Regions from separate parts of the Streptomyces sp. NPDC057249 genome, predicted to be linked through region 1. Evidence: riboswitches for the same ligand, from Rfam matches in the RefSeq annotation. Region 1 holds a riboswitch; the other holds the start of a gene.
What was found. A riboswitch is a leader RNA that binds a small molecule or an ion and turns the genes downstream of it on or off. The one in region 1 is predicted to bind S-adenosylmethionine.
Positions count from the first base shown of each region.

Region 2: another riboswitch for S-adenosylmethionine. It lies ahead of thrC (threonine synthase); the one in region 1 lies ahead of ACFUJY_RS14560 (aminotransferase class V-fold PLP-dependent enzyme).

Region 1 covers NZ_JBHUXS010000006.1:379,867-385,044, reverse strand. The annotation lists gene ACFUJY_RS14570 (cytochrome bc complex cytochrome b subunit) at 1-891, shown strand, start outside; gene trpD (anthranilate phosphoribosyltransferase) at 1,013-2,077, shown strand; SAM riboswitch class IV at 2,160-2,277, shown strand; gene ACFUJY_RS14560 (aminotransferase class V-fold PLP-dependent enzyme) at 2,454-3,830, shown strand; gene ACFUJY_RS14555 (Lrp/AsnC family transcriptional regulator) at 3,847-4,128, opposite strand; gene ACFUJY_RS14550 (rhomboid family intramembrane serine protease) at 4,125-4,871, opposite strand; gene ACFUJY_RS14545 (hypothetical protein) at 5,031-5,178, shown strand, end outside.
Region 2 covers NZ_JBHUXS010000005.1:14,629-19,806, forward strand. The annotation lists gene otsB (trehalose-phosphatase) at 1-219, shown strand, start outside; gene ACFUJY_RS10815 (trehalose-6-phosphate synthase) at 229-1,620, opposite strand; gene ACFUJY_RS10820 (glucosyl-3-phosphoglycerate synthase) at 1,685-2,623, opposite strand; SAM riboswitch class I at 2,780-2,906, shown strand; gene thrC (threonine synthase) at 2,924-4,216, shown strand; gene ACFUJY_RS10830 (MoaD/ThiS family protein) at 4,245-4,523, shown strand; gene ACFUJY_RS10835 (cold-shock protein) at 4,879-5,085, shown strand.

The DNA of each region.
Region 1 (5,178 bases):
GGCAAGACGAACAAGAACGTCGTCGGCATGCCCCTGCTGCCGGTGTACATGGCGAAGGCCGGCGGGTTCTTCTTCCTGGTCTTCGGCTTCATCGCGATCATCGCGGCGATCGCCTCGATCAACCCGATCTGGGCGCTCGGCCCGTACCGTCCCGACCAGGTGTCCACGGGCGCCCAGCCGGACTGGTACATGGGCTTCGCGGAAGGCTTCGTCCGTGTGATGCCGGGCTGGGAGATCAACCTCTGGGGCCACACGCTGGTCCTGGGTGTCTTCATCCCGCTGGTCCTGTTCGGTCTGGTCCTCGGTGCGCTGGCCCTGTGGCCCTTCATCGAGTCATGGATCACCGGCGACAAGCGCGAGCACCACATCCTGGACAAGCCGCGCAACGCGCCGACCCGGACGGCCCTCGGGGTCGCCTGGGTGACGATCTACTTCGTCATGCTGATCGGCGGCGGCAACGACATCTGGGCGACGCACTTCAGCCTCTCGCTCAACTCGATCAGCTGGTTCGTCCGCATCGCCTTCTTCGTCGGCCCGGTCATCGCGTTCGTCGTGACCCGGCGGATCTGCCTCGGCCTCCAGCGCCGCGACAAGGAGAAGGTGCTGCACGGCCGCGAGTCCGGGCTCATCAAGCGGCTGCCGCACGGTGAGTTCGTCGAGGTCCACGAGCCGCTGTCGCCGGAGGCGCGCTACAAGCTCACCGCGCACGAGCAGTACAAGCCGCTCGAAATCGGCCCGACGGTCGACGAGAACGGCGTGGAGCGCAAGGTCTCCAGGATCACCAAGGTCCGGGCGCGGCTCAGCAAGAGCCTGTACGGCGAGGACAACCAGATCGCCAAGCCCACCGCCGAGGAGTACAAGGAGATCACCAGCGGCCACGGCCACCACTGATCACCCGTTCTGATCGCCACGGCGAGAGCCCCGTCCATCCGCTGGACGGGGCTCTTTGCCGTCCCCGGGGCTCGATAGGGTGGAGCCCTCCCTTATCGGCTGTGGACCCCAGGAGCGGACCATGAACGTTGTGACCCCGGACGGCGGCGACAGCGTGGCGGCCTTCTCCTGGCCCAGCGTGCTGACCCCCCTGCTGCGTGGCGAGGACCTGAGCGCCGACGCCACCGCGTGGGCCATGGACCGCGTCATGAGCGGCGAGGCCACCGACGCGCAGATCGCCGGTTTCGCGGTCGCCCTGCGGGCCAAGGGTGAGACGGTCACGGAGGTCTCCGGCCTGGTCCGCGCGATGTACGAGCACGCCACGACCATCGACGTGCCCGGCCGGACCGTCGACATCGTCGGCACCGGCGGGGACATGGCCAAGACGGTCAACATCTCCACCATGTCCGCCATAGTGATCGCGGGGACCGGCGCCAAGGTCGTCAAGCACGGCAGCCGCTCCGCGTCGTCGGCCAGCGGCTCGTCCGACGTGCTCGGGAAGCTCGGCGTCAACCTGGAGTTGTCCCCGCGGCGTGTCGTGGAGGTGGCCGAGGAGGCGGGCATCACCTTCTGCTTCGCGGTGAAGTTCCACCCCGCCCTGCGCCACGCGGCCAAGGCCCGCGCGGAGCTGGGCGCGCCCACCACGTTCAACATCCTGGGCCCGCTCACCAACCCGGCCCGGGTGCGCTCCCAGGCGATCGGGGTGGCCGATCTCCGCATGGCCCCCATCGTCGCGGGCGTGCTCGCCGAGCGCGGCAACTCCGCCCTGGTGTTCCGGGGCGACGACGGCCTGGACGAGCTGACCACCACCGCGACCTCGCGGGTCTGGGTGGCCCGGGACGGCGTCGTCCGCGAGGAGACGTTCGACCCGCGCGACGTGGGCGTCGACCTGGTCCCGGTGGAGGCGCTGCGCGGCGCCGACGCCTCGTACAACGCGGACGTGGCGCGCCGGCTGCTGGCCGGGGAGACCGGTCCGGTACGGGACGCCGTGCTGCTCAACTCGGCGGCGGCGCTGGTCGCGCTGGACCCGGGCGAGGGGTCGCTCACCGAGCAGATCCGGGCCGGTATGGCGAAGGCCGCCGAGGCCATCGACTCGGGCGCGGCGGGGCGGGTGCTGGAGAGATGGGTCGTCGCCAGCAACGCGTGAGCGCGGCGGTGTGAGGCAGGGCGCAGTCCGGATCGCGGACTGCGCCTTGCGCGTTCCCGTACGTATGGCAAGATGCTGCGCAGGTCATGAGTGACAGCGACTACGGCCCCGGCCCGCTGTCCGGCAACCCTCCGTCCGTGGCGGGGTGCCCCGGGTGAAGACCGGGCCGCAGGCAGCGAGGTCTGCGGCAAGCGCGGACCCCTCGACGTCGCGTGACGTCCACCCGTGGGGTCCTTGGTCCTCAGGGAGCCTCTTGTGAGCAAGCGAATGCGTTAGGGCCCGAGGCCCTTCTCCGCACACCCCTCTTCTCTTTCACTCCGTGCTGCCGCGTATCCGCGGGTACGCGGAATTCGCCTGCCTGTTACGGGAGTTCGCCATGTCTGTCTTCACCGCTGCCGCCGACCAGTCGCTCTGTGCCCCGCTGCCGGTTCTGGGTGACGATGTCCTCGTCCCGCTGGTCACCGGTGGCGAGGTCGGCTACGCCGCGCTGGACTACGCGGCGAGCGCCCCGGCGCTGAAGCGGGTCTGGGACGACGTGGCCGCGTACGCCCCGTACTACGGCAGCGTGCACCGGGGCGCCGGGTACCTGTCGCAGCTGTCCACGGACCTCTTCGAGTCGAGCCGGGCCACCGTGGCGGAGTTCCTGGGCTGCCGTCCCGAGGACCAGGTGGTCTTCACCCGGTCCACCACGGACTCGCTCAACCTGCTGGCCGCCGCGCTGCCCGCCGACTGCCGGGTCTTCGTCTTCGAGACCGAGCACCACGCCTCGCTGCTGCCCTGGCGCGACGCCCACGTCACCTACCTGAACGCCCCGCGCACCCCCGCCCAGGCCGTCGCCACCCTGGAGCGGGCCCTGGCGGACCGTGAGCCCTACGGCCCCGCGCTGGTCTGCGTCACCGGCGCCTCCAACGTGACCGGTGAGCTGTGGCCCGTACGGGAGCTGGCCGCCGCCGCCCACGCGCACGGCGCCCGGATCGTCCTGGACGCCGCCCAGCTCGCCCCGCACCACCCGGTGGACATCGCCGAGCTGGACGTCGACTGGGTGGCCTTCTCCGGGCACAAGCTGTACGCGCCGTTCGGCTCGGGCGTCCTGGCCGGCCGGGCCGACTGGCTGCGCGACGCGGAGCCGTACCTGGCCGGCGGGGGTGCCTCGCGCACGGTGGCCCGGCGCGCGGACGGCGGTGTGGACGTCGAGTGGCACACCACGGCCGCCCGGCACGAGGCCGGCTCGCCCAACGTCATCGGCGTCCACTCCATCGCCTCCGCCTGCAAGGCGCTCACCGAGGCCGGATTCGACCGGCTGGTCGCCCGTGAGCAGCGCCTCGTCCGCGAGGTCCTGACGGGGCTGGCCGAGGTCCCCGAGGTGAAGGTGCTCTCGCTGTTCGGCGACGACGCGCCGAGGGTCGGCGTGATCTCGTTCGTGGTGGAGGGCTGGAACAGCTCGCACTTCGCCGCCGCCCTCTCCGCCGAGTACGGCATCGGGGTGCGCGACGGCCTCTTCTGCGCCCACCCGCTCGTGCGCACCCTGCTCGGCACCGACCCGGGCGAGGCGGGGGAGTGCGGCGCACCGGAGGCGCAGCCCGGCGAGCGGTCCCTCAACGCGATCCGGGTCAGCTTCGGCGCGGGGACCCCGGACGAGCACGTCGAGCGCTTCCTGCGGGCGGTCCGGGAGCTGGTGAGCGACGGGGCACGCTGGAAGTACCGCACCGAGGACGGCCGTTGCGTGCCGGACCGGGGCGCCGCCCAGGTCTGAGGGCGGCGCTGCCCGCCTACGCGTCCAGGCCGATGGAGAACGCGGCCTCCAGGTCGTGCTGCGAATAGGTGCGGAAGGCCACGTGGGTGTCGGTCGCCTCGACGCCCTGGATCTTGCTGATCCGGCCGGGGATGACCTCGGCCAGGTCGTCGTGCTTGGCCACCCGGACCATGGCGATCAGGTCGTAGGTGCCGGTGACCGAGAAGACCTCGCTGACGCTGTCCAGCGCGGCGATGGCCTCGGCGATCTCGGGAATCCGGTCCACGCTGGTTTTGATGAGCACGATCGCGGTGATCACGGCTGTGTTTCTCCCTCGGTGGCCGTGGCTGAAGACTTCACTCTAGGGCCTTCGGCGGTGCGCCTGTAGCGGCCCCAGGCGTAGAAGAACCCGGTCGCGAAGCCGACGACGTGGGCCAGGTACGCCACGCCCGGGCCGCTGCCCGCGCCCTCGGCGGCCAGCCACTGGAGCACGAACCAGAAGATCAGCACCACCCACGCGGGGAAGCGCAGCGGCAGGAACAGCAGGAACGGGAAGACGCTGGTCACCCGGGCCCGGGGGAAGAGGTAGAGGAACGCCCCGAGCACCGCCGAGATCGCCCCCGACGCGCCGACGAGTGTCTGGTCGGACGTGGCGTGCGCGGCGGCGTACGCGAGCAGCGCGAGGTAGCCGCAGCCCAGGTAGAACAGGGCGAACTCGGTGTGCCCCATGCGCTCCTCGGCCATCGCGCCGAACACGTACAGGAACAGCATGTTCCCCAGCAGGTGCAGCCAGCTGCCGTGCACGAAGAGCGCGGTGAACGGGGTGAACAGGGCGTGCGCCGAGCCGTCCCACAGCTCGCTCGGGATCACTCCCCACCGTTCGAAGTAGCCGGCCTGCGCGGCGAGCAGCGCGTCGGCGCCGCCGCGCACCGGGACGAAGCCGGACAGCGGGCTGATCACGAAGACCGCGCAGCACAGGGCGATGAGGGCGTACGTCACCGGTGGCCCGCCGGATGTGGCCGCGCGCAGGAGCCTGCCCGCGGCGGCCCGCCGATCGATCATGAACAGAGCATGACGCAAACGGAGCGAACGGGACAGACCGCCTCGCCGTGCCGGGGGGAAGCGCCGAGGCCGTAGGGTGACAGGTGGACATCCGCAGTTCGACGGCGCACCGCGAGACCCTTGTCCGGCAGCTCACGGCTCGACGAAAGAGGACGCACGATGACGACCGTTCCCCAGCCGACCGACACCACCCGCTGGCGCTGCACGCTCTGCGGGAACCTCACGCGCTTCGACGTGACGCGGTCCTCGAAGGTCGTGGAGTACGTGCACCTCGACCTGGCCGGTGAGTCGAGCGTCGAGGAACGCG
Region 2 (5,178 bases), on a different contig from region 1:
GCCGCGTCCGTGCTGTACGCGGGCGACGACCTGGGCGACCTCGCCGCGTACGCCGCGGTGGAGAGGCTGCGCACGGACGAGGCGAACCCCGTGCCCGGGCTGCTGGTCTGCAGCGGGAGCGGCGAGGTGCCGGAGCTCGCCGAGCGCGCCGACCTGGCCCTGCCCGGGCCGGGCGCGGTCGTGGAGTACCTGCGGGACCTCGCCGGCCGCCTCGCCTGAGGACAGGCCCTAACCGCGCCGCAGGGCCTCCAGCTGGTCCAGGAACCACTGCTGCGGCGGCAGCGCGGTGGCCGCCTCGGCCAGCCGCTCCGTGCGGGCGGCCCGCACGTCGTCCGGGAGCGTCAGCGCCTCGTGCAGCGCGTCCGCCGTGGCGGAGACGTCGTACGGGTTGACCGTGAAGGCGTGCTCGCCCAGCTCCTCGTACGCGCCGGCCTCCCGCGACAGGACCAGTGCGCAGCCCTCTTCGGAGACGACGGGGACCTCCTTGGCGACCAGGTTCATGCCGTCGCGGATCGGGTTGACGAGGGCGACGTCGGCCAGCCGGTACGCGGCGAGCGAGCGGGCGAAGTCGTCCTTCACGTGCAGGACGACCGGGGTCCAGGCGTCCGTGCCGTACGTCTTGTTGATCGCGTCGGCGACCCGCTGGACCTCGGCGGTGTACTCCCGGTAGACCGCGAGGTCCTGGCGCGAGGGGTAGGCGAAGGCGACGTGCACGACGCGTTCGCGCCACTCGGGGTGTTCGTCCAGCAGGGTGCGGTAGGCGTGGAGGCCCCGGACGATGTTCTTGGACAGCTCCGTGCGGTCGACCCGGACGATGGTCTTCCGGTCGGGTCCGATCTGCTCGCGCAGGGCCGCCATCCGCTCGTCCACGTCCGCCTCGTGCGACCGGCACCGCAGGAATCCGGCGTCGGCGCCCAGGCCGTGGACGCCGACGCGGGTCCGGCCGGTGCCGCCCAGGATCTCCGTGCAGCAGCCGATGAAGGCGTCCGCCCAGCGGCGGGTCAGGAAGGCGGCGCGGTCGGCGCCGAGGATGCCGCGCAGCAGCTGTTCGGCGATGTCGTCGGGCAGCAGCCGGAAGTAGTCGACGGGCGCCCACGGGGTGTGCGAGAAGTGGCCGATCCGCAGGTCGGGGCGGAGCTCGCGGAGCATGCCGGGGACCAGCGAGAGGTGGTAGTCCTGCACGAGGACGGCCGCGCCCTCGCCCGCCTCCTCGGCCAGCGCCTCGGCGAAGGCGCGGTTGTACGTCTCGAAGGACGCCCACTGCCTGCGGAACTCCGCGTCGAAGACGGGCTCGACGGGCGTCTGGTACAGCATGTGGTGGACGAACCACAGCACGGAGTTGGCGATGCCGTTGTACGCGTCGGCGTGTACCCCGGCGTCGATGTCGAGCATCCGGACGCCCGGCTCGCCGACCCCCCGGCGCACCGCCTCGCGGTCGCCGTCGCCGAGGGCGGCGCAGACCCACATCTTGTCGTCGACGGCGCTGAGGCCGGAGACGAGTCCGCCCCCGCCCCGTTTCGCTTCGAGGGTGCCGTCGTCGCCCAGGGCGTACGAGACGGGGCCGCGGTTGGACGCGACGAGGACCTGGGCAGCGGGCTGGGGGGCGTGCTCGGAGACCATGGCCGGAATCTAGCCCGAACCCGATCCGCCCAAACGTACGAAGTCGGACGGAGTGAAGTCGTGATCACGCCGCGCGGCGTGCCAGGTACTCCTCTATCTCGCACATCGGCGGCCTCTCCTGCGTGTCCACCGGGTAGGTGCGCGGAACGAATCCGTCCGGGCCCCGTTCGAACTGGGTCAGCGAGGGCCGCACCAGATGGCCCCGGGAGAGCCGCACCTGCGCGGTGCGGTAGATCGCGGCGGCCATCCGGCCGAGCGCCTGGCCGTCCTGGTGGCGGTGGACGCGGACGCCGACGTCCACCTGGGCGAGGGCGTCGAGGCCCACGGTGTGCAGCGCGTCCACGAGCAGGCCGAGCTCGACCCCGTAACCGACCGGGAACGGCAGCCGCTCCAGGAGCGAGCGGCGGACGGCGTACTCGCCGCCCAGCGGCTGGACGAAGCCGGCGAGGAGCGGCCAGTGCAGGTTCAGCAGGGGGCGGGCCACCAGCTCGGTGACGCGACCGCCCTGGCCGGGCAGCTCGCCGAGCGGCCGGTCGTACATCGCCTTGACGAACTGCACCTCGGGGTCGGCGAGCAGCGGGCCGACGATGCCGGAGACGAAGTCGGCCGAGAAGTCCTTCAGGTCCGCGTCGACGAAGCACAGGATGTCGCCGCTGGTCACCAGGAGCGACCGCCACAGCACCTCGCCCTTGCCGGGGGCGGCGGGGAGGCGGGGGAGGATCGCGTCGCGGTGGACGACCCGGGCGCCCGCGCGGCGGGCGACCTCGGCGGTGGCGTCCGTGGAGCCCGAGTCGATCACGACCAGCTCGTCCACCAGCGGAACGCGCTCCATCAGCTCCCGCCGGATCGTCGCGACGATGTCCCCGACGGTCGCGGCTTCGTTGAGGGCCGGTAGAACGACGCTGACGCCCGTACCGTTCGCGGCGGTCCGCACGCTCGCCGGCGGGTGGTCGGCGGCCGACCAGGAACGCCTGGTCAGCCAGCGTTCGACCTCTTCGAGCACGGTCGATACTCCCTGTATGTGATCCATCTCGCGGTACGGACGGCTATCTCACCCGTCCGGTCCTTCGGTTACAGTCTTGAACAACGCGGACGGCCATCGCATGCCGGGGTCGGTCCGCCGACAAATGCGCGGATCATCCAAGATCCGTCGCCACAGCGCTCATCCAGAGGGACAGAGGGAACGGCCCGTTGAAGTCCCGGCAACCCTCCTGCCGACCGCGAGGTCAGGTGGGGAAGGTGCCAATTCCGTCTCGCGGCGAAACGCGTCGTGAGGAAGATGAGGAGAAAGGGCCTCGCCATCATGGCTGTTGAGACTGTCGCAGCGAACACCGAATCTTCCGTGGACCTGGGTCCCGCCGCGGCTCTTTCCTGCCGCGAGTGCGGTGAACGGTTCGCACTGGGTCCCATTTTCGCCTGCGCGTCCTGTTTCGGGCCGCTCGAAGTGGCGTACGACCTGCCGAGCGGCTCCCCCGACGAGCTGAAGAAGCGCATCGAGGCCGGTCCGAACAACATCTGGCGCTACGCGCCGCTGCTGCCGGTGCCCGCCGACGTGGCCGACAAGCCCAACCTCAACCCCGGCTTCACCAAGCTCGTCAAGGCCGACAACCTCGCCCGCGAGCTGGGTGTGACCGGCGGCCTGTACGTGAAGGACGACTCGGGCAACCCGACGCACTCCTTCAAGGACCGCGTCGTCGCCATCGCCGTCGAGGCCGCCCGCGCCTTCGGCTTCACCACGCTCTCCTGCTCCTCGACCGGCAACCTGGCCGGCGCGGTCGGCGCCGCCGCGTCCCGGGCGGGCCTGCGCTCCTGCGTGTTCATCCCGCACGACCTGGAGCAGGGCAAGGTCGTCATGGCCGCGGTGTACGGCGGCGAGCTGGTCGGCATCGAGGGCAACTACGACGACGTCAACCGCTTCTGCTCCGAGCTCATCGGCGACCCGCTGGGCGAGGGCTGGGGGTTCGTCAACGTCAACCTGCGTCCGTACTACGGCGAGGGCTCCAAGACGCTCGCGTACGAGATCTGCGAGCAGCTCGGCTGGCGGCTGCCCGACCAGATCGTCATCCCGATCGCGTCCGGCTCGCAGCTCACGAAGATCGACAAGGGCCTCCAGGAGCTGATCAAGCTCGGCCTGGTCGAGGACAAGCCGTACAAGATCTTCGGCGCCCAGGCCGAGGGCTGCTCCCCGGTCTCGACCGCCTTCAAGGCCGGTCACGACGTGGTCCGCCCGCAGAAGCCGAACACGATCGCCAAGTCCCTCGCGATCGGCAACCCGGCCGACGGCCCGTACGTCCTGGACATCGCCCGCCGCACCGGTGGCGCCGTCGAGGACGTGAACGACGAGCAGGTCGTGGACGCGATCAAGCTGCTGGCCCGCACCGAGGGCATCTTCGCCGAGACGGCGGGCGGGGTGACCGTCGGCGTGACCAAGAAGCTGATCGACGCCGGCCTGCTCGACCCGGCGCTCACCACCGTCGTCCTGAACACGGGTGACGGCCTCAAGACGCTGGACGCGGTGGCCGACACCTCGCAGGCGACCGCCACGATCCGCCCGAGCCTGGACGCCTTCCGCGCCGCCGGACTCGCCACCAGCTGACCACCCGAGACTCCAGGAAGGCACCGCCATGAGCGTCAAGGTCCGCATTCCCACCATCCTCCGCACCTACACCGGCGGCCAGGCCGAGGTTCCGGCCGAGGGCGCGACCCTCTCCGAGGTCATCGCCTCGCTGGAGAAGGACCACCCGGGCATCGCCGCCCGCGTGCTGGACGACCAGGGCAAGCTGCGCCGCTTCGTCAACGTGTACGTCAACGACGACGACGTGCGCTTCGAGGGCGGCCTGGACGCGGCCACCCCGGACGGTGCCGGCGTCTCGATCATCCCCGCCGTGGCCGGCGGCTGCTGAGTCAACGACTCCTCGGCGTCACCCCAGTTGCCCCCTCCGCGAGAGAAGCGGAGGGGGCAATTCTGCATGGTTGAGCGGGGTAGAGTGTGGGAAGTCCCCTTCGCTGCCCGTGCGCCCCGCATATGAAAATGCGCCGCGCCACGATCAGAAGCAGCCAATGTGCCTGCGCCTCATGCGCCTTAAGTCACCTTTGTCGGGCCCGACTTGCCCCGCAAACCCATGAATTCCTCATATTCGGGCGATCGGCGCTGCACAGAATTGTCGTCCGATTGACCTGTTGCACAGGGCAGTTGGGCAGATACATTCAGCCGCGGTCGACGCGCTTCGGCGCACACACGTTACAGGGGAGTTAGGCATGGCTCAGGGCACCGTCAAGTGGTTCAACGCGGAGAAGGGGTACGGCTTCATCGCGGTCGACGGTGGTGCGGATGTATTCGTCCACTACAGCGCGATCCAGATGGACGGGTACCGCACCCTCGAAGAAGGTCAGCGGGTCGAGTTCGAAATCTCGCAGGGCCAGAAGGGGCCGCAGGCGGACATGGTCAAGCTCGCCGTCGGCTGAAGCGCGGCACGGCACGTCGGCCGCGACGCCACGCACGTACGAAGGGTCCGTACCTAGGGGTACGGGCCCTTCGTACGTGCCCGTGGCGTGCCG